Regions from separate parts of the Polycladomyces zharkentensis genome, predicted to be linked through region 1. Evidence: riboswitches for the same ligand, from Rfam matches in the RefSeq annotation. Region 1 holds a riboswitch; each other region holds the start of a gene.
What was found. Region 1 has a riboswitch for thiamine pyrophosphate ahead of JQC72_RS00320 (ABC transporter substrate-binding protein). Riboswitches for the same ligand answer to the same signal wherever they lie in the genome.
Positions count from the first base shown of each region.

Region 2: it holds a riboswitch for thiamine pyrophosphate, as region 1 does, so the genes downstream of both, thiC (phosphomethylpyrimidine synthase ThiC) here and JQC72_RS00320 (ABC transporter substrate-binding protein) in region 1, are expected to answer to the same signal.
Region 3: it holds a riboswitch for thiamine pyrophosphate, as region 1 does, so the genes downstream of both, JQC72_RS03045 (thiamine phosphate synthase) here and JQC72_RS00320 (ABC transporter substrate-binding protein) in region 1, are expected to answer to the same signal.

Region 1 is NZ_JAFHAP010000001.1:69,951-76,207, reverse strand. It holds gene JQC72_RS00345 (ABC transporter permease) at 1-540, shown strand, start outside; gene JQC72_RS00340 (hypothetical protein) at 784-1,773, shown strand; gene JQC72_RS00335 (ABC transporter ATP-binding protein) at 2,209-2,946, opposite strand; gene JQC72_RS00330 (ABC transporter permease) at 2,930-3,703, opposite strand; gene JQC72_RS00325 (thiamine-binding protein) at 3,687-3,986, opposite strand; gene JQC72_RS00320 (ABC transporter substrate-binding protein) at 3,988-4,986, opposite strand; TPP riboswitch at 5,070-5,178, opposite strand; gene JQC72_RS00315 (zinc-binding dehydrogenase) at 5,487-6,257, opposite strand, start outside.
Region 2 is NZ_JAFHAP010000013.1:91,172-97,428, forward strand. It holds gene JQC72_RS13755 (hypothetical protein) at 1-108, shown strand, start outside; gene JQC72_RS13760 (hypothetical protein) at 120-599, shown strand; gene JQC72_RS13765 (ABC transporter ATP-binding protein) at 1,045-1,869, opposite strand; gene JQC72_RS13770 (MDR family MFS transporter) at 2,082-3,404, opposite strand; gene JQC72_RS13775 (hypothetical protein) at 3,570-3,827, shown strand; TPP riboswitch at 3,879-3,989, shown strand; gene thiC (phosphomethylpyrimidine synthase ThiC) at 4,129-5,880, shown strand.
Region 3 is NZ_JAFHAP010000004.1:242,262-248,518, reverse strand. It holds gene JQC72_RS03080 (1-phosphofructokinase family hexose kinase) at 1-683, shown strand, start outside; gene JQC72_RS03075 (hypothetical protein) at 1,017-1,505, shown strand; gene JQC72_RS03070 (DedA family protein) at 1,593-2,201, shown strand; gene JQC72_RS03065 (spore germination protein) at 2,597-2,806, shown strand; gene JQC72_RS03060 (hypothetical protein) at 2,926-3,135, shown strand; gene JQC72_RS03055 (hypothetical protein) at 3,158-3,364, shown strand; gene JQC72_RS03050 (hypothetical protein) at 3,382-3,606, shown strand; TPP riboswitch at 3,687-3,791, shown strand; gene JQC72_RS03045 (thiamine phosphate synthase) at 3,872-4,537, shown strand; gene thiO (glycine oxidase ThiO) at 4,519-5,652, shown strand; gene thiS (sulfur carrier protein ThiS) at 5,660-5,863, shown strand; gene JQC72_RS03030 (thiazole synthase) at 5,866-6,257, shown strand, end outside.

The DNA.
Region 1 (6,257 bases):
TGGGTTTCGTTTATTTTAGGCAAGTCGGGCACGTTGAACCGACCTTCCTATTGGGTCAAAAAAAAGCCGTGGCTGTTCCCGCGTTCCGGCAGGATATTTCGGCAGCGGACAGCCGCTCATGTCCTTGCGGAAGCAATCATCAAATCCTTTCTTCGCAACGGCCAACAGCTGATCCAATACGGCCAATTGGTGGGCGTGTGCACAGCGGCGATCGTCGCTTCGCCGTTTTGGTTGCGATGGGGGCTATGGCTGATGTTTTCCTTGTTGCTGGGGTTCTGGGTGCGCTCCTTCTGGCGTGGGTGGTGTTCCCATGTGCTTTTTCACGTGTGGTTTCCAGAGGGGAGCATCCCGAAAAGCGGATTGGTCATCGCCTTCTCCTTTTTGCATCTGCTTGGGTTCCTCCCGCTGTCCGTAGCGGTTGGCATTGTTTCGTTCAAGCGGTTGGTGGGTATTGTGGATGATCCCCGCCGGTTGGGGGGCGGGGCGGTTAGCCGCCCACCTGTTTGCCGATTGGGAAGCGTCTGCCGGTGTGTCCGGTAGAACCGGCTTGTCTGGCTGACGACAGACTTTGTGAATGGGTTTCGGTCCTGATGCCTGATGTTTATTCAATTGCTGCATGGATTTATCCTGATAAAAATTATCGGATATGATTGAAATATGTATAAATAAGTGATATGGTGCGAGTAAAGGAATTTTTTGGGTGTTAAGGAGATGGCCTGAAATTAACTGAAGGAGAAAGGCATTTACTTGAGAGATGCATTTCATCCACATGGAGGTTTATTCATGAAATTGAAGAAATGGTCGATCGCAGTGGTTTTGATGTGTACCGTGAGCCTTGCGGGAACACCTTTGTCTACCGAAGCGAGTCCAACTCCCAGGCCATCACCAGGCCCAAGTCCAACGCCGCCAGAGGACAGGCCCAAACAGTCAAAGTTGTTTAAAGTGGGACCGACCATTCCCGGAGTTAAAAAATATGGATGGGTTCCACAAGGACTTGGCTACTTGAAATCCAAGAATTGGATTTTAATATCCAATTACTGGGATGAGGGGAAAGGCTCACAGGGTCATCCCAGCACGATATCCGTCGTGGACAGAAAAACCGGGAAATTTGTGAAAAACGTTTATTTGTATGAGAAAAAAGGCAACAAACATACGGGGCACGTGGGTGGAATCACAGTAACTCCTCATTATCTTTGGGTTGCTTCCACCACTGGTGGCAAGAATTATCTGCTGCAGTATCCTTTGAATCAACTGGTCAACAAAAAAGATGATCAACCCATTTATCCCAAAAAAATATATAATCTGAAACATGGTGTTTCTTATGTCACGTATCATTTCAAGTACGAGGGAAACCGGACAAACCCAGTGAAACAACTGTGTATCGGGAAATTCGAAGACAAGAAAGCAGGTAGCTTGTATTGCCATAACTTGGATTCCAAAGAGAATATGTCTTCAAAATATGTCTCCTATCAAACGCCATCCAATGTGCAAGGTGTAGAGTTCTACGGAAAAGATGTAAACAACCGTGGTTATATCCTCTACAGCCGATCCTTTGGCCGAAAGAAAAACAGTACCTTGGATGTCTATAAGGGACTCGGTACAACGAACAAAGTGAAATCGTTGAAGATGTACTCGATGGCCGAGGAAATTGTCCAAGTGGGAAATCAATTGTATGTCAACTATGAGTCGGGAGCGAAAAAGTACCGCCGGGGTGGCATAAAGAAAACTTACCACCTTTACTATGCCGATATCAGAAAGATCGTGAAGAATTGACACTCCACACGTCTGAAGACGTGGGATTCTTGGGTCGTTAGCGTCCGCAGTCCGTTTCCGCTTTGGACAACGCCCAAGTTCAGGGGTGTGCATCACCCCGTCCCAAGCAGTTCTGCAACAACGCTGCATGTACCCGCCTGGGCGTGCCCGTGGTATTACCGGTACGCTGGTTCTCCTTTACTCACTCTCATGGTTTTACCTGGTGGGAGTCTACGCCACCAGAACCTCCTACCATGACGTACTAAATCCTACTACCAGCAGGATGAGCACAGCTCGATGAATATTCTAACATTTCTTGTTTGCCCTGAAATCCCCGTGTAGGGGATAACGGGCAAGCTGTCTTTCATCCCACGTGGGCTTTCAGACAGCTTAGATGAAAACGGGCGCGGCTTGGTATCCCTTTGACAGCCTCAAACAAGAAATATCCCATACTTTTTACTTTGGCAAGAGGAGGCTTTCAATTTCCCGGTGCAGCGCCATCCAATCGGCTGTCCCACGCAAGGAGAAGCGGTCACCGCGGGAATATGGCACGGAGATCTCCCGAAGCACCCGCATCGGCTGCCGGCTTAGGACATAAATGCGGTCAGACAGAAGGAGCGCTTCTTCAATGCTGTGGGTGATGAAAAGAATCGTTCGCCGTTCCGTTTCCAAAACGGTTAACAGCCATTGCTGCATATGGGTGCGGGTAAGAGCGTCAAGCGCGCCGAACGGTTCATCCAGGCATAATAGCTCCTGTTTGCTGGCCAGGGCACGGATAAACGCGGCGCGCTGTTGCATGCCGCCGCTCAGCTCATGCGGATAACGTTTGGCCACATGGTCAAGCCCCGCCTTTTTTAACAAACGCTGCACATGCGAAGGATCAACGTGACCATTCAGCTCTTGGGCCAATCGGACATTTTGTTCAATCGTGCGCCAGGGAAACAGGGAGGGTTGTTGGGGCATGTAAGCGATATGCCCTTTTTTCCCGTGGATGGGTTTGCCGTCGAGCAAAATTTCTCCCCGTTTCGGCTTGTATATCCCGCCGATGAGATAAAAAAGCGTGCTTTTCCCACTCCCGGAAGGGCCGATCAAAGAGACGAATTCCCCTTGATTGACCCGGAGCGAAAGATTTTCTATGATCAATTGTCGGTCATAGGCAAAAGCCAGGTCTTTCACCTCAAGCTTCACGGCCATCTCCTCCCTTCCTGATTTGCCAACGCAATGTCCATGCTTCAATGAGGGAGATTGCGGCAAACAGGAGCAAGCTCAAGCCCGCGACCAACAAGATGGCCACAAAGACCCGATCCGTGCGGAAGGAGGAAGAGGCCAGTTGCATCATCACGCCCAACCCGTCTTTTGCTCCCAGCCATTCCGCAATCACAGCACCCATCACGCTGTAGGTGGCCGCAAGTTTGCATCCGGAAAAAAAGGAGGGAAGCGCTGACGGCCATTCCAGTTTAAAAAAACGTTGCAGGCGCGAAGCTCCCGCCATTTCCATATACATGATCAATGTTCGGTCCGTTTGCTGAAAACCGTCCAGGGTGGATACGGTGATCGGAAAGAAGCAGACCAGAGCCACGACAATCACTTTCGGTTCCATCCCAAAACCGAGCCATAGGATGAGCAAGGGGGCCAAGGCGATCAACGGGATGTTTTGCGACAAGACGAGCAGTGGGTAGATCATTTTTTTCAATAGAGCGGACAAGTGCAACACGACGGCAGATACCAAACCGATGGCCAGACCCGAGAGCAAGCCGCAGATGGCGATCCATGCGGTCGCGATCAAGTTTTCCGGTATGCGAGTCCACTCATGGGCAAGGGTCTTCAAAATCAATGAAGGGGCCGGCAACATCCAAGGATCAATGGACCACAGACGAACAGCCGCCTCCCACAGAAGCAGGAGGACGGCAAAAAACAGGATGGATGGTCCGTGGTTAAACCGTTTCATCATATTTTTGCGTCAACTCTTTCATGGTGATACCATCCACATGATGATAGATTTTCACGTGCGAAAGGATGCTGCGACAGCCCATTTTCACCATTTCTTCATTCATTTTGGCCACGATGGCCAGTAGCTCGGGCAGTTCGCCTTCCATGGTTGTTTCAAGCGGGCCGACCCGGTAAGGCACCCCGGCGTTTTGAATGATTTCTATGGCCCGGTCGACGTAGGGGATCACACTCTCCCCGCCCGGCGTATGCGGGAGGATTTGAATGCTCAAGAGTGTACTGGCCATCTCATTTTCCTCCTTGGGGCAAGAACTGATTGGTAAACGCTTTACTCGGGTCAAAGTTGCCTTCGAGCAGATGGTGCTCCTTCATCCAGTTGGCGTATCTGGCCCACACTTCTTGTTTTTGATGGCCCCAAACCGGCGCATCCGCTTGATAACGCGGACTCAGCCATTTTTGGCTTTCCTTTACCAGCTTCGGATCGAGGTCCGGAACCGCTTTGGAAAGAATGGAAGCAGCATCGTCCGGGTGGGCAATGGCATACTGATATCCTTTGCTCACGGCGCGCATAAACGCTTTGACTGTTTGCGGGTCCTGCTTGATCTCTTTTTCACTGGTGATCAACACCGGAGTATAGTAATCCAGATCTTTGGAGTAATCGGTCAGATAAATAACGTTCAGCTTCATGCCGCGAAGTTCGGCTTCAATTCCCGTCCAACCATAATAAATCCATGCAAAATCCACATTACGTTTGACGATCGAGAAGAAATCCGCATTTCCCGTGTTGATGATTTTTACCTTGTTGGGATCGGCATGATCCCCTTTCATCAGCGACGTGATCATTTGTTTTTCAACCGGAGAACCCCAACCGCCATAGGTTTTGCCCTCAAAATCCTTGGGGCGCTTGATGTTTTTGTCTGCGGGTGAAGCGAATCCCGAAGTGTTATGCTGGATGACCGCCGCAATCGAGATGATGGGAATGCCTTGGGTACGTGCTTGGGTGACATTTTCTTGGTAGCTGACGCCAAACTGGGCGCGTCCGGAAGCAACCATCTGTTCAGCGCCGCTCTGTCCCGGCTGAATCATATCCACATCCAGCCCTTCGCGTTGAAAGTAACCTTTTGCTTTCGCCACATAAAGGCCGGTATGATTGGTGTTGGGGGTCCAATCCAGGACGAGCGTCACTTTTTTCAACCCTTTGTCCGATGAACCGGCCCCCGGCGCACTGCAGGCGAAGGCCACGACCAGCAAGAGAGCCAAGCTCACGAGCCATCCGATCCGTTTCATTGATGGATTCCACCTTTCAAAAAGAAATCGATCCATAAAGTAAGCGCCTCCCTGATCCGGAGGCGCTGATATGCACAGAAAGAGAACGATATTCATCATTTCCCTACGCCGGAATTACCCGGATCAGGTTCTTAGGGTCAGTGTATCGGTACACTTTCTCAGCCGGCCATTATCCAGCTCCCCTTGAATATTCGATTGGTTCGGGCTTCATTATACGAAAGGACATCGTTTTTGTCCATAAGAGGGAGGGGATGGAAAGATTAGGAGCTCTCTTTTTCCGTAAAGTGGATCAAGTGAAAACAGCGTTTAAAAACGGCACATCTCTTACAAAGAAGAGGGCCAGAGACGCGCGTTCCGGGCTCTGCGGGGATTTCCATCGACCGTGATCAGGATTCAGAGCCGTTTTTGGTTGGAAATCAGGATCATTGCCGGAAAAAGATTGGATATAAAAGGCCCCCGAAAAGGGGGCGATCCAAACTCGAAATCAACCGTTGGAACGATTACTCGGGAATTTCCAGCAGGATTTTCCCGAACTGATCTCCCGCTTGCATCCGCTTCACTGCTTCGCTCACCTGCTCCAATGGGTACGAACGATCGATCACCGGCCGGATTTCGTGCTTTTTGAAGAAGGACAGCATTTGTTCGAACTCCTCGGCATTCCCCATGGTGCTGCCGAGGATATCCAGTTGCTTCAGGAAGATGAGCGGCATGACCAGGTTGGGGACCGGTCCGCGGGTCGCTCCGAAGGTGACGATGCGTCCGCCCGGCTTGGCAATCCGGATGAGCTGGGAAAAGGTGTCCCCGCCGACGCTGTCCACGCAAAGATCGGCCTGTCCCTCCATCCGCTCTTGCAGTTCCTTCACCCACTTCTCCGAGTTGACATTCACCCCGCCGGATGCTCCCAGCTGAAGTGCTCGTTCGATTTTTTCGTCGCTACGTGAGGAGACAAACACCCGAGCTCCGGCGGCTACAGCGATTTGGAGCAGAAAGGTGGCGACACCGCCGCCGATTCCCGGAATAAAAACCGTCTCGCCCGGCTGAAGCCGCCCGCGGGTGATGAGCGCCCGGTAAGCAGTAAGCGCTGCCAGCGGAAGAGCCGCGGCCTCTTCCCAAGTGAGGTATTCCGGTTTCGGATAGACGTTCTCCGCTGGAACTTTCACCAGCTGCGCATAGGTTCCGTCAGTGGGAACGCCCAAAATGTGAAAATCCGGTCCCTGAACCCGCGGGTTGTCCCCCCAGTTCAAGGTGGGATTGATCACCACTTCACTGCC
Region 2 (6,257 bases), on a different contig from region 1:
AAGCTGATATCAGAAGATGAAGCGAAAAAGATTGCCATGGAAGTCTTGAAGGAAAAACCGGATAGTATTCCTGCTTTGCGGATATTGTGGGAAGTTCATTGGTTTTGAAGGTGATAAATATGAAGATATCCTACTATGAATATTGGGTTTTTGGAGAGGGAAGAGGAATTAATCCATTAAGTATAGAGGAAGCAGAGAAATTCCATCAGCGACAAAAACATTATGTAGCAGAAATTATTAATAATAAAAGATATGTGGTGAATGTCAATTTCAATTTTCATGGGTTTTTCTGCAGCGCCAAACTGCTCAACCAATATGGTAAGAATATTGTCCTGGCAGCCTATCAAATTCACGAAGGGAATCTGTTTTTAAGAAATGTGCAAATGTGGAAGTATGATCAAAACCAAGAACCGATTAGGTGGATTGGCTTTGTATATGAATGGGACGGTAGGTACAAAAAAGTAGTAATAGACGAGCAATATAATGAAGAAGTCACATATGGAAAAACCAATGTAGATCATCATTTTCGGGATATGATTCAGTTTGGGAAATATGAGTCCATACTGGATGGTATAGAAGGTTTCTTGGATGAGGCATAAGTGGACAAGATGAATCGTGGTGATAGAGCAGGCATGATGCCTGCTTTTGTTGTGATGAAATCGAGTTTATTGGGAGAGTGAAATAGCAGTACAGACACTTCACCATCTGTTATATGGCAAATCGGAGGCCTTGCCTTTGAATCACCGGAAAGGTCAATATGATGCAATTCATGTGTTAAACGTAAGTAAAATCGTCTGCAAAAATGAACAAAATTATTGTTTTGTAAAGAGAATCAAAAATATCCCCAAACCGCGATCCTACACAAATGAGAGATTTTAAATCAAGGGACACAATTCATGATCCTGGAATAATGGAACAAGGACAATAATAAAAACATTGGAAACCCGTCAGGGGTGACGGGTTTTTCATGTTGAGGATATTGACAAAAAAAGGTCAACAACCTCAGCCGCTTCCTTTTGAAAGGGGATCAAATTTTATGACATTTTATTGATTCATGTTGTTGCTCTTCAAATACTGAGAAAATGTTTGCATCCATTCGTACCACGCTTTTACCGTACCCTGTGGCACACCCGCGGTCAACCAGCGTTTCCGCCCATATCGCCGGCAGGACCCCCCTTCCATCAGCAACAGATCCGATGCCCATTCGGCCAGGTCCATATCCTGCGTGGCCAACAGCGTAATGCGATGTTTCGGTTGGCTCGCCAGCGCCTTCTCCAACAGGATCCTTCCCATCTCATCCAAACCGGTTTCCGGTTCGTCCAGCAACCAAATCACCGGGTCGGCCAACAGACTTTTCGCCAAAAAGAAACGCTTCAGTTCCCCCGGCTTCAATTCATGGAGCGGGACGCGACGAACGGAACCGAGTCCCCATTGTGCGATCAGTTCCATGGCCCGCCTTTTGGGATTGGGTACCCGACGTGTTTGCGCCAGATACATCAGCGAATGTTCGACCGAGATGGTCTGATCCATTTTTCGTAACGGCGGCACATAACCGATGCACTGTTTCATCCGCGTCAACATCGGATCATCCGCCATCGCCGCACCGGATTTTGACCAGATGCAGAACGAGCCATCATCGCTGCGATACGTCACGCGCCCGTCATCCGGTACCAACTGCATGGCCGTCAGGCGCAACAATGTGCTTTTGCCCGAACCTTTGGGACCCAGAACGGCGGTAATGCCGGGCCGAACGGTCGCAGAGAAATCGAGCAAACCAATCGAAGGCGTCGGTATCCGGGATGAGAGACGACCTTTCTGCTTCGGCTTCAGACGGAATATTTTACTGACATGGGACCACTCGATCCGCAACGGAACTCCATCCTTTCGACAGCACATCTAGAGCACATCTATTCCGAATGTCGTACTTCTTCACTTGGTTTCATCATCTCTCCGTCACGTACACATTTCGACATTTTCGCCAAAAGGAATGCGGATTCCTTTTTGCCCATACGACTTTTGTAGTAACAAAATGTGAATCTCCTGTACCTATATAGACGAAAGCCCCTTCAAGGATGTTTCACCTAAATATGCAATTTTTCCTCAGTCACCAAAGAGGAAACAGCCGATTTCTCCTGTAAAAACTCACATGAGCGGCTTTGGTAAACACGCATCCCCATCCAATAAAAATACATCGCGCAGATCACCACCAACCCGATCACGGCAAACCCCCAGTGTCCGCCCAACTGATGGATCAGCCAACCGCCCAGGGACGGCCCCATAAACCAGCCCAATCCCTGAAAACCGTTGGCACCGAAGTACGTCCCCCGCAAATGATTGGGCGCCAGCCGATCAATGAACAAGCTGTTGGTGGGAAAGATCAGGATTTCCCCCACGGTCAGTATCACCATGCCGATGACAAACCAGCCCCAATGTTGCCCGACAGCGAAGCAGCCCATTCCGGCAGCGAACAGGATCGTACCGATCAGCAGACTTTGCAGGATGGGGCGTTTCTCGGTCCATCGGGTCAAGATCATCTGTAAAATAACGACCAACCCGGCGTTGATCGCCAACAGCATGGAAAACAACAGTTCTCCGTTCATCACGTTTTGTTTCAGGTACAACGGAAGCGTCGTATCGATTTGGGCATATCCGATATTGGCCAAGATCGCCCCGGCCAAAAAGAACCTCAACGCCGCATCGTTTCGCACCACCTGAAATGCAGCCCGCATCCCGACACGTTCACGATCTGCTTGCGTGACACGGGACGCCAAATCGTGACGGTAACGGTTCAACATCAGCAACAGGAGCCACGCGTAAACGAAGTAGACGGTTCCCGTGATCAGAAACGCCGTCTTTCCGGCCAGAATTCCTGTCACTGCACCGATCAGCGGACCGATGACGGCCCCCACGTTGATCGCCAGATAACGGAAGCCAAATACCCGAATTCGCCGTTCCGGAGGAGTGATATCCGCCATCAATGCTTGTGAAGTCGGCTCAAAGAAGGAACGGCACACACCGTTCAGCAGGTTGAGCAACATGAAAAAAAACATTTGTTCGGCGACTGCAAACCCGATATACACCCCTGCCCACAGGAACATGGCCGCAACCATCACCGTGCGCCTGCCGAACTGATCCGATAGATTCCCGCCGACAAAGCCGCAAATCGTACCCGCCAAGGGTCCCAAACCCACCGTCAACCCGGCCAGTACCGGATCCATCTTCGTATGTTGCGCGAGATAAATCGTCAAAAAAGGCAGGCTCATAAACATAGCCGCCCGCGAAAATACCGTTCCTCCCACCAAGAGCCACACCAAGGGATGATATTGTCTCCATGCCCTCCCCCAACACCCCATATCCATCCCTCTTTCTTTCTCATTGAACTTGAACTTCCATCCGCACCACATTTCTCCGCTGCCAAAAATTATACCCGATGAGTTTGAATTCGGGAATCCCTGCTCGATTTCGTTTCAACCGTCTTTTCGATTTTGGGAAAATCATTTTTTCTGTGGCAGGCAATCCCATCATCTGCAAAGAATAGGATATAGGAGCTCATAGAGGGAGTGCTATGGATGTTCGCACCGCTTGTCTTGTGCGTCTATTTTTTGATCGGCTATACTTATTGGCGAAAGATGGAGGACGGAATCAGTAAGTGGATGGCTACCGGGGATGAGGAGACCGAATCCCTTGCCGCAGAGTATCAACAAATTGTCGACTTGGTAGGCGAGAACAAGGCGTATTTTCTCTTTTCGTTTGTCGTGACCGTCTTTTGGCTGCCGTTCGAAATCACCATGCTCTTCAGAAGATGGATACGATTGGAACAAGATTGACTTCCACATTGACCTGACAGGTTTCCTGTGTTAACTTCAAGATAGGCAACTGCATATCAACGGGAGCTTGGAGGAGCCAGGCTGAGAGGGCGGGGAACTCTACCGCCGACCGTTTAACCTGATCTGGGTAATGCCAGCGTAGGGAACTGCATTCGATCCTTTGTTTCGAGGGGAGAGGACTGTACGTTGGCGTATGGTCCTTTTTTCATACCTGTACGCGACGGAATCGGATGCACCTGAACCTGGGGACAGCTTGTGTTGATGTGTGGGTTGCAAAAACCAACATCACAGGAGGTTCATGATGTCGGAAACTTTTACGTTCCCCAACAGCAGAAAGGTGTACATCCAAGGTTCTCGCCCGGACATTCGCGTCCCCATGCGGGAAATCACACTTTCTCCCACGACGGGGCGGAACGGTGAAGAGATACCGAACGAACCGATTCGCGTCTATGACACGAGCGGTCCATACACTGACCCGAATGTGGAAACCGATATTCGCAAAGGGCTTCCTCCCTTGCGTCGTCCCTGGATTTTGGAGCGGGGCGACGTGGAGGAGTATGAAGGCCGGGAAGTGAAACCCGTGGACGACGGCTATCGCTCCAAAGACCCGCTGGAAAACGAGGATTTGAAACGATTGAAACGTCGTCCGCTCCGGGCAAAAAAAGGAAAAATCGTCACACAGCGGCATTATGCCAGGAAAGGCATCATCACCCCCGAGATGGAATTCATCGCGTTGCGGGAAAATGTGGACCCTGAGTTCGTCCGGCAGGAAGTGGCGGCAGGTCGGGCGATCATTCCCGCCAACATCAACCATCCCGAGTCCGAGCCGATGATCATCGGGAAAAATTTTCATGTGAAGGTGAATGCCAACATCGGGAATTCGGCCGTCACTTCTTCGATCGAAGAAGAAGTGGAAAAAATGCGGTGGGCCACCCATTGGGGCGCTGATACGCTGATGGATTTGTCCACCGGGAAAAACATCCATACCACCCGTGAATGGATCATCCGCAACTGCCCGGTCCCGGTCGGAACCGTGCCGATTTATCAAGCGCTGGAAAAGGTGAACGGCAAACCCGAAGATCTCACGTGGGAGGTCTATCGTGACACCCTGATCGAACAGGCGGAACAAGGGGTGGACTACTTCACCATTCACGCCGGGGTGCTGTTGCGTTATATCCCGCTGACCGCCAACCGCGTCACCGGGATCGTCTCCCGCGGAGGATCGATCATGGCGGCTTGGTGTCTCGCCCATCACGAAGAAAACTTCCTGTACACACATTTCCGTGAGATTTGCGAGATTCTGGCCGCGTACGACATCTCCGTCTCGCTCGGCGATGGTTTGCGCCCGGGATCGATCGCGGACGCCAACGATGAAGCGCAGTTCGCCGAACTGAAAACCCTGGGCGAACTCACCAAGATCGCTTGGGAATACGACGTGCAGGTGATGATCGAGGGCCCCGGCCATGTGCCGATGCACAAAATCAAGGAGAACGTCGACCTGCAGCAAAAAATCTGCCATGAGGCTCCGTTCTACACACTGGGGCCGCTGACCACCGATATCGCACCGGGATACGACCACATCACCTCGGCAATCGGCGCAGCGATGATCGGTTGGTTCGGCACGGCGATGTTGTGCTACGTCACGCCGAAAGAGCACTTGGGCCTGCCCAACAAAGACGACGTGAAAGAAGGCGTGATCGCCTACAAAATCGCCGCACACGCCGCCGATCTGGCCAAAGGGCATCCCGGCGCGCAGAAACGGGATGACGCCTTGTCCAAAGCGCGTTTCGAGTTCCGCTGGATGGACCAGTTCAACCTCTCGCTCGATCCGGAACGGGCCATGGCCTTCCACGACGAGACTCTCCCGGCGGAACCCGCCAAAACGGCGCACTTCTGCTCGATGTGCGGTCCCAAGTTCTGCAGTATGCGCATCACCCAAGACATCCGCGAATACGCGCGGGAAAAAGGGTTGGACTTGGAAACGGCTGCAGAAGAAGGTATGAAGGAAAAAGCGAAAGAGTTCCGCGAAACCGGTGCGGAAATCTATCGGTGATGAGACAGGGGCACCCCCACCACGAGTAGGTGGGGGTGTTCTGATTTATATAGTTTGATTTGCTTTACGAAGCTTCCGGTCCAACTCAATGTACAATTGAGACAATCCACATTTCCCACATCCTGCTGTGCATCATATGGTTGTTTCCCGAGGATTGAAATTGTCACCCGTTTTCTGATTCAAATACTCACGCTGCTATACAAAACCTTTCGTATCATGTTTATGGATTTGATATTTTATTACAATAGACTATAATTTTCAAATAAAAACAATAAAATATAGAAAGGGACACGACAAATGAAAAGGTATGCAGCCATTTTCCTTCTTATTATGCTCATTTTCATGGTCGGTTGCAGTAGTCAACAAAGTGCGAACAC
Region 3 (6,257 bases), on a different contig from region 1:
GGAAAGAGACGCGAACCTGTCTGACCTTTTTGGACCCGGATCACGGCACGCAAACGGAGGTGTTGGAACCGGGACCGACGGTATCCGAAGTGGAATGGCACCAATTGACGGCCAAAGTGGCAACATGGGCGGAGCGGTCATCCATGGTTGCCTGTTGTGGGAGTCTACCGCCCGGGGTCCCGGAGGATGCTTACGGCGAATTGATCCGGATTGCCCGTTCACGGGGAGCGACCGTCTGGCTGGATACGAGCGGGAAGGCGTTGCAGAACGGATGGGCGGTCCGGCCGGACGGCATCAAAGTGAATCAGGATGAAGCGGGGCACCTGTTGGGGAAAGTGGTTTCGTCCCGTGCGGAGACCATTGCGGCTGCCAGACAGTTGGTGCGGGACGCGGGGCAAACGGTGATTGTCACGGCCGGTGTCCAAGGATTGGCGGCGGTGGTCGGTGGAGAAACATATTGGGTGACGCCGCCCACCGTTCAAGCGGTCAATCCCGTAGGGAGCGGGGATGCGTTTCTGGCCGGTTGGCTGTCTGCCACTCACCAAAGGAAAAGCAGGGAGGAGGCGCTGGCATTGGCGACGGCGTGTGCCGCTGCCAATGCGCTGCGGGAGACGGCGGGGATTGAGAAACAGCAGGTATCGGTGTTGTTGAAAGAGGTTCGCGTGGAAAAAGTGGTAGACTAGGGCGTGACTTGTCAATTCGTGAGCGGGCACATGCATGCCCGGTTGAGTGAAGACCGAGTCCGGCGAAGACCCGAACATGCAGAAATGAAATCGCGGGCAACTACTTCAAAGAGAAGCGTACATTGCCCATCCTGCGCTCCGGGTAGGAGCGGCCATGATCTGCATCCTTGCAGGACAAGGCGGGGCAAGTCAGGAAAGCAATTGGACAGTATTCACCAGACACGCTCCGATCCGGTGAGATCCAACCGAGACAGCCGATGTCGATGAGCTTTCTTGTTGGCGGAGAAAGGCATGACGCAAATGGATTCATCATCGATGAGGAGGGTTCATATCATGTGGACATGGGAGTATTATGCGAACTGGGATTTGGAAAAAGGGGTGCCCGAACAGCCACTTACGGAATCGGAAGCCAATGAGCGGGATGAAGAATTGGAACCCTATGTGGTAGTGGTCAAACAAGACGGCCAACCTCGGTATGTGGTGGATATCAGGTGTAATTCCTTCAGCTACGGCCTCATTTATTTGGACAAAAGCCGTCAAGCGGAGCGGATGGACTTCTATACCATCATGGATGCTATGGGCGATGACTTTCTGTTTCTGGAGTCAGTTATAGAATGGAAAAGGGCGGAGGGGGTACGAATTCAATCGTTCTATCATCTTGACGGAACTTGCAACAGGTTGCATCATCGTTTGGACACGGACGAGTGCTTCAAAGAAGAAACGATGGAGTACGATTTGGCGGACCATATTCGGGAAACGGTGTCGTTCGGTGAATATCGTTCACTTCTGCCTGCGGTCAATGAATTCACTACAGACTGTTAACATCACATTACTTTGGAATCAAAAGAAAGTATGATATCCTATTATTTGACGCGAATGCCGCGAACGGTTCTCAAACGGGGTTGAAACATGGAACAAACGTTGATGGAATGGTTATTGGAGTACGGCTATATCGGTATTTTTCTGTTTCTGGTATTCGGCATCGTCGGATTGCCGTTGCCGGATGAAATCATGATGACGTTTGTCGGATACCTTTCTTCCATCGGCCGGCTCAATCTGTATTTGGCGTTTGCCAGTGCGCTGACCGGTTCCCTGTGTGGGATTACTGTCAGCTATTTTTTGGGCTGGCGGTTGGGATATCCGTTTTTGAAAAAATTTGGACCGAAGTTTTTCATCACACGCCGTCGGTTGCGCATCACGCAGTTTTTATTTCGCAAATACGGCAATTGGGTGTTGTTTTTCGGTTACTTCATTCCCGGTGTGCGCCATGTGACGGCTTATTTGGCGGGGATCTCCAACCTGCCGTGGCCCAGGTTCGGTCTGTACGCCTACACGGGTGGGTTGTTTTGGTGCTTAACGTTTATCGGCTTGGGTTATCAAGTAGGGGCCAATTGGGAAAATGCGCTCCATCTGTTGCATCGCTATGGCATGGATTTGTTGTGGATTGTGGTTCCCCTCGTACTGGTCTGGATGGGTTGGGCGGTTTGGCAGAGTCGGGTGAACTCCGACACGAAGTGAGGCATCGTGTCCCGGATTCCGCGTTATGGGATCGGAGGCTGGAAAAGCCCATGCCCAAAGTGGTTGTGAAGAAGAGAAGGGAACCTGTTTTCGAGGTGGAGGAAGAGGAAGGCCGTCTCAAAGCGACAGGTGAGTTGGAAGCATATCGGTGAGGGATAATGAAACGGCGTCCGGCATACGTCTGGCCTGCCAGGTTTGGATCTACGTGATGTCAAGGTATGTGTGTCCACTTTTTCCTAAATCACCTTCGCAAGCGTCCACATTCCCGGAAAACCCGGGGGGTGGGCTTTTTTATTTGGTGTGGGCGGGTGCCCATTTTGATCTGCCCATGTTTCGAAATGGGACGCCCATCATACTGTAATATAGGCGATGGCTGATATGAGGAGGAGTTCCCATTGATTATCAAGCTAGGAGTATTGAAGGTGAATGCCGTGACGACGACCTCATCCATCACGGTGGGAACGCATTTGACTTATTATCCGTTCAGTTTGCAAAAGAACAACGTGGGAACCTCGACGACCGGTGACCACGCGGTGATCCGCACGGCCAACCCGATCGTCGATCCGGACGTGAACGATCACCCTGTTCTTATTCAACAGGCCTGAGGGCATGTCTGGTCATACCACAAGAGGGCACTTTACCCGGTCCGACCGCGCATCGATTCGGGAAGTGATACACGCGACAGGGGTGAGACACACCCCGGGTCAGACAAGGAGGAAATTCGATGCCCATCTCGATTGGTGGAATCAAGGTGAACACCGTATCGATCAATGCCCACGTGAATACGTCCCCTCTGACGGTGGAATGGGCGCCGTTCAGCTTTATCAAGGAAAACCTTACCCATATTAGTTATGGGGATAACGGATGGTTGGAAGAGTGGGCGGAGATCGCAGACGAGGATTTGAAGGAGTGCTTCTGGGGGAAGCGCAAGTAAGGAACGATAAGGGGGAATGGGCATGCCATTCGTCTTTAAAATCAACAGCGTCTCCAGTACCGGTCAACTGAATGTGGCGCCGGTCAACTTTTTGGTCAATCAGGAGAGCTTTCAGAAAAGCAACTTGGTCAACAGCAACGCGGGTGATTTACCGGTGTCCATCGTATTCGGACCGATATTGGATTCCGATGTGGCGGACACCCCCATTTTTCAGGTCAAAGGGGTTTGAGCTAAGGAGGGAATGCCGTGTTGTCACCCATGGTGATCGGGGCACTGTCCATCAACCAGGTTTCCAGTGTGGGGAAAGTCAATGTTTCCTATGGTTTGAACTTCCTTGTCCACTCCCGAAGTTTCCTGAAAGCGAACGTGAGCAATTTTCATGTCGGCGACGCTTCCGTCCATCGGGTCGTGTCTCCCGTCAATGACCGGGATATCACGGATACGACGGTCATTCAGGTGAAAGTGGTTTGATGTCGTGCAGCGTCACTCGATCGGCGGTTGACGCCGGGTGAACGGGATTGTTAAAATGGAGAAAAATGTGATACGTTTCGTTCCACCACTAGGGGTGCACCATGGGTGCTGAGAAAGGCGCGGAGCCTTAACCCTTTGAACTTGACCTGGGTAATGCCAGCGAAAGGAAGTGGGGGAAGGTTGGTGTTCAGGAAAGGTTTACGTGCATTCAACCGGTATCCCCATGGATACCGGTTTTTTTATGGTCGGAGGAAGTGACATTCCGATGGAAGTCCATGTGATCACGGACCAGCGGCATACCTGGGAGCAAATTTGTCGGGTGGCGAGGCAGGCGGGACCGTATGTCGACCGTTTTCATCTGCGGCTGAAAAACCGGACGGCCCGAGAGATTTGGAGCTGGGGGAAACGTTTGTTGGAAGAGAGATGGCTCACACGCGAACAGCTGGTGGTGAACGACCGGATGGATATTGCCCTTTCCCTGGGATGCCGGGGGGTACATCTCCCGGAAAAGGGATTGCCGCTGTCGGAGGTCAAACCGTTGGCAAGCGGCCTCAGTGTGGGCCGTTCGGTTCATTCGCTTGAAGAAGCACTTCGATCCGAACGGATGGGGGCGGATTACATATTGTTCGGCCACGTGTACAACTCAGCCTCCAAGCCGGGCATTCCCCCGCGGGGTTGTGCTGAATTGGCCCGCATCGTCCGTGCAGTGCGCATTCCGGTAATCGCCGTGGGTGGGATTACGGTTGAAAATATGGTCGAGGTGGCGGAAACGGGATGCGCCGGTATTGCCGTGATTTCGGCGGTGATGGATCATCCCCGGCCGGATGGTCAGGCCCGCAAATTGCGGGAAATCGCCCGGCATTTCCGGAAAACCGACGGGGAAATCCCCGATGCGAAAGGAAGGAGCCAATCGTGCAAACACAGGACGTAATCATCATCGGCGGCGGTGTGATCGGGTGTTCAATCGCCTATTACCTGGCAAAAAAAGGGGCTGACGTCGTGGTCTTGGAGCGGGACCGCGTGGGCGCCCACGCTTCATCCGCGGCGGCAGGAATGCTGGGTGCCCAGGTGGAGATGGCTTTTCCGGGACCCATGATCGAACTTTGCCTGCGCAGCCGGGCGATGTTCCCGGAATTGGCACGTGAATTGTATGGACGAACCGGTTTGGACATTGAGTTGAACACCGAGGGTCTGTTGCGGGTGGCATGGAATCGGACAGAAGCGGAAGAATTGCGCGACCGTGCACATTGGCAACGGGAATTGGGCGGCCGGGCGGAATGGTGGGAGCCCCGTTCGGTTCGCGAGGACGAACCCGAAGTGGGAGCTGACATCACAGGCGCGCTGTTTTTGCCGGATGATGCCCAGGTGTCGGCTCCAAGGCTGACGTTGGCGTTTGCGCGGGCCGCGCAGGCGTTGGGAGTCCGGTTTTTGGAAGGATGTGAAGTGACGGACTTTCTCACCGACGGTGACCAAGTGACGGGTGTGGAAACCGTGTTTGGGACTTTCCGCGCAGGTGTCGTGGTATTGGCCGCCGGGGCGTGGAGCGGTGTGTTGGCCCGGAGATTGGGACTCAACTTGCCGGTATTCCCGGTGAAAGGGGAATCGCTCGCCTTGCGTCCGGACCGGCTGTCGCATCGGAAGACACTGTTTGCCCACGGGTGTTACCTGGTGCCCAAAGCGGATGGCCGCATCGTCGTAGGCGCGACGGAGAAGGAACATGATTTCTCCCCGGGCGTTTCGCTGGGAGCGATCCACCGGTTGGCGCATGAGGCGGCGCGACTGGTCCCTTCATTGGCTGAAGCTGATGTATTGTCGTATTGGTCGAGCGTTCGTCCGGGTTCCGGGGACGGGTTGCCGTTGATGGGCCGGTTGGCGTCGGTTCGCGGCCTGTACGTGGCATCCGGCCATTTCCGTAACGGGATTTTGCTGAGCCCGATCACCGGTGCGTTGATGGCGGAGTTGATCACTGGTGGGGAGGTGCCGGAACTGGCGCCGTTTTCGCCGGATCGCCTGCCGGAATCCGCGATGGACGGTGTAAGGAGGTGATGCGGGAGTGCGCATCCAGTTGAATGGACAGCCCTATGACTTGCCCGCGGGGGTGGACACGGTTGCGCGGTTGATTCAACACCTGCAGTTGGAGCAGCGGATTGTGGTGGTGGAACACAATCGGCGCGTGTTGGAGAAGGAAGACCACGCATCGGCGGTTTTGCGCGAAGGTGACGTGTTGGAGATCGTCCATTTTGTGGGAGGAGGCTAAGTATGCTGACCATTGGCAAGTATACATTTCAATCCCGGTTGTTTCTTGGAACGGGGAAATTTTCTTCCTTGGACGTTCAACGGGAAGCGGTGGAAGCATCCGGAGCGGAAGTGTTGACGTTTGCGGTTCGTCGATTGAACATCAGTGATCCCAATCAGCCCAACTTTTTGGAGAAACTGGATTTGAGCAGATACACCCTGTTGCCCAATACGGCAGGCGCAACAACCGTAGAGGAAGCGATAAGAATTGCCCGACTCGCCCGCGCCTCCAAGTTGTGCGACATGATCAAGGTGGAAATTATCGCTGATCCGAAAACGCTGCTGCCCGATCCGGCGGCAACGCTGGAAGCGACCAAAATCTTGGTGGAAGAAGGTTTTACGGTACTTCCCTATAC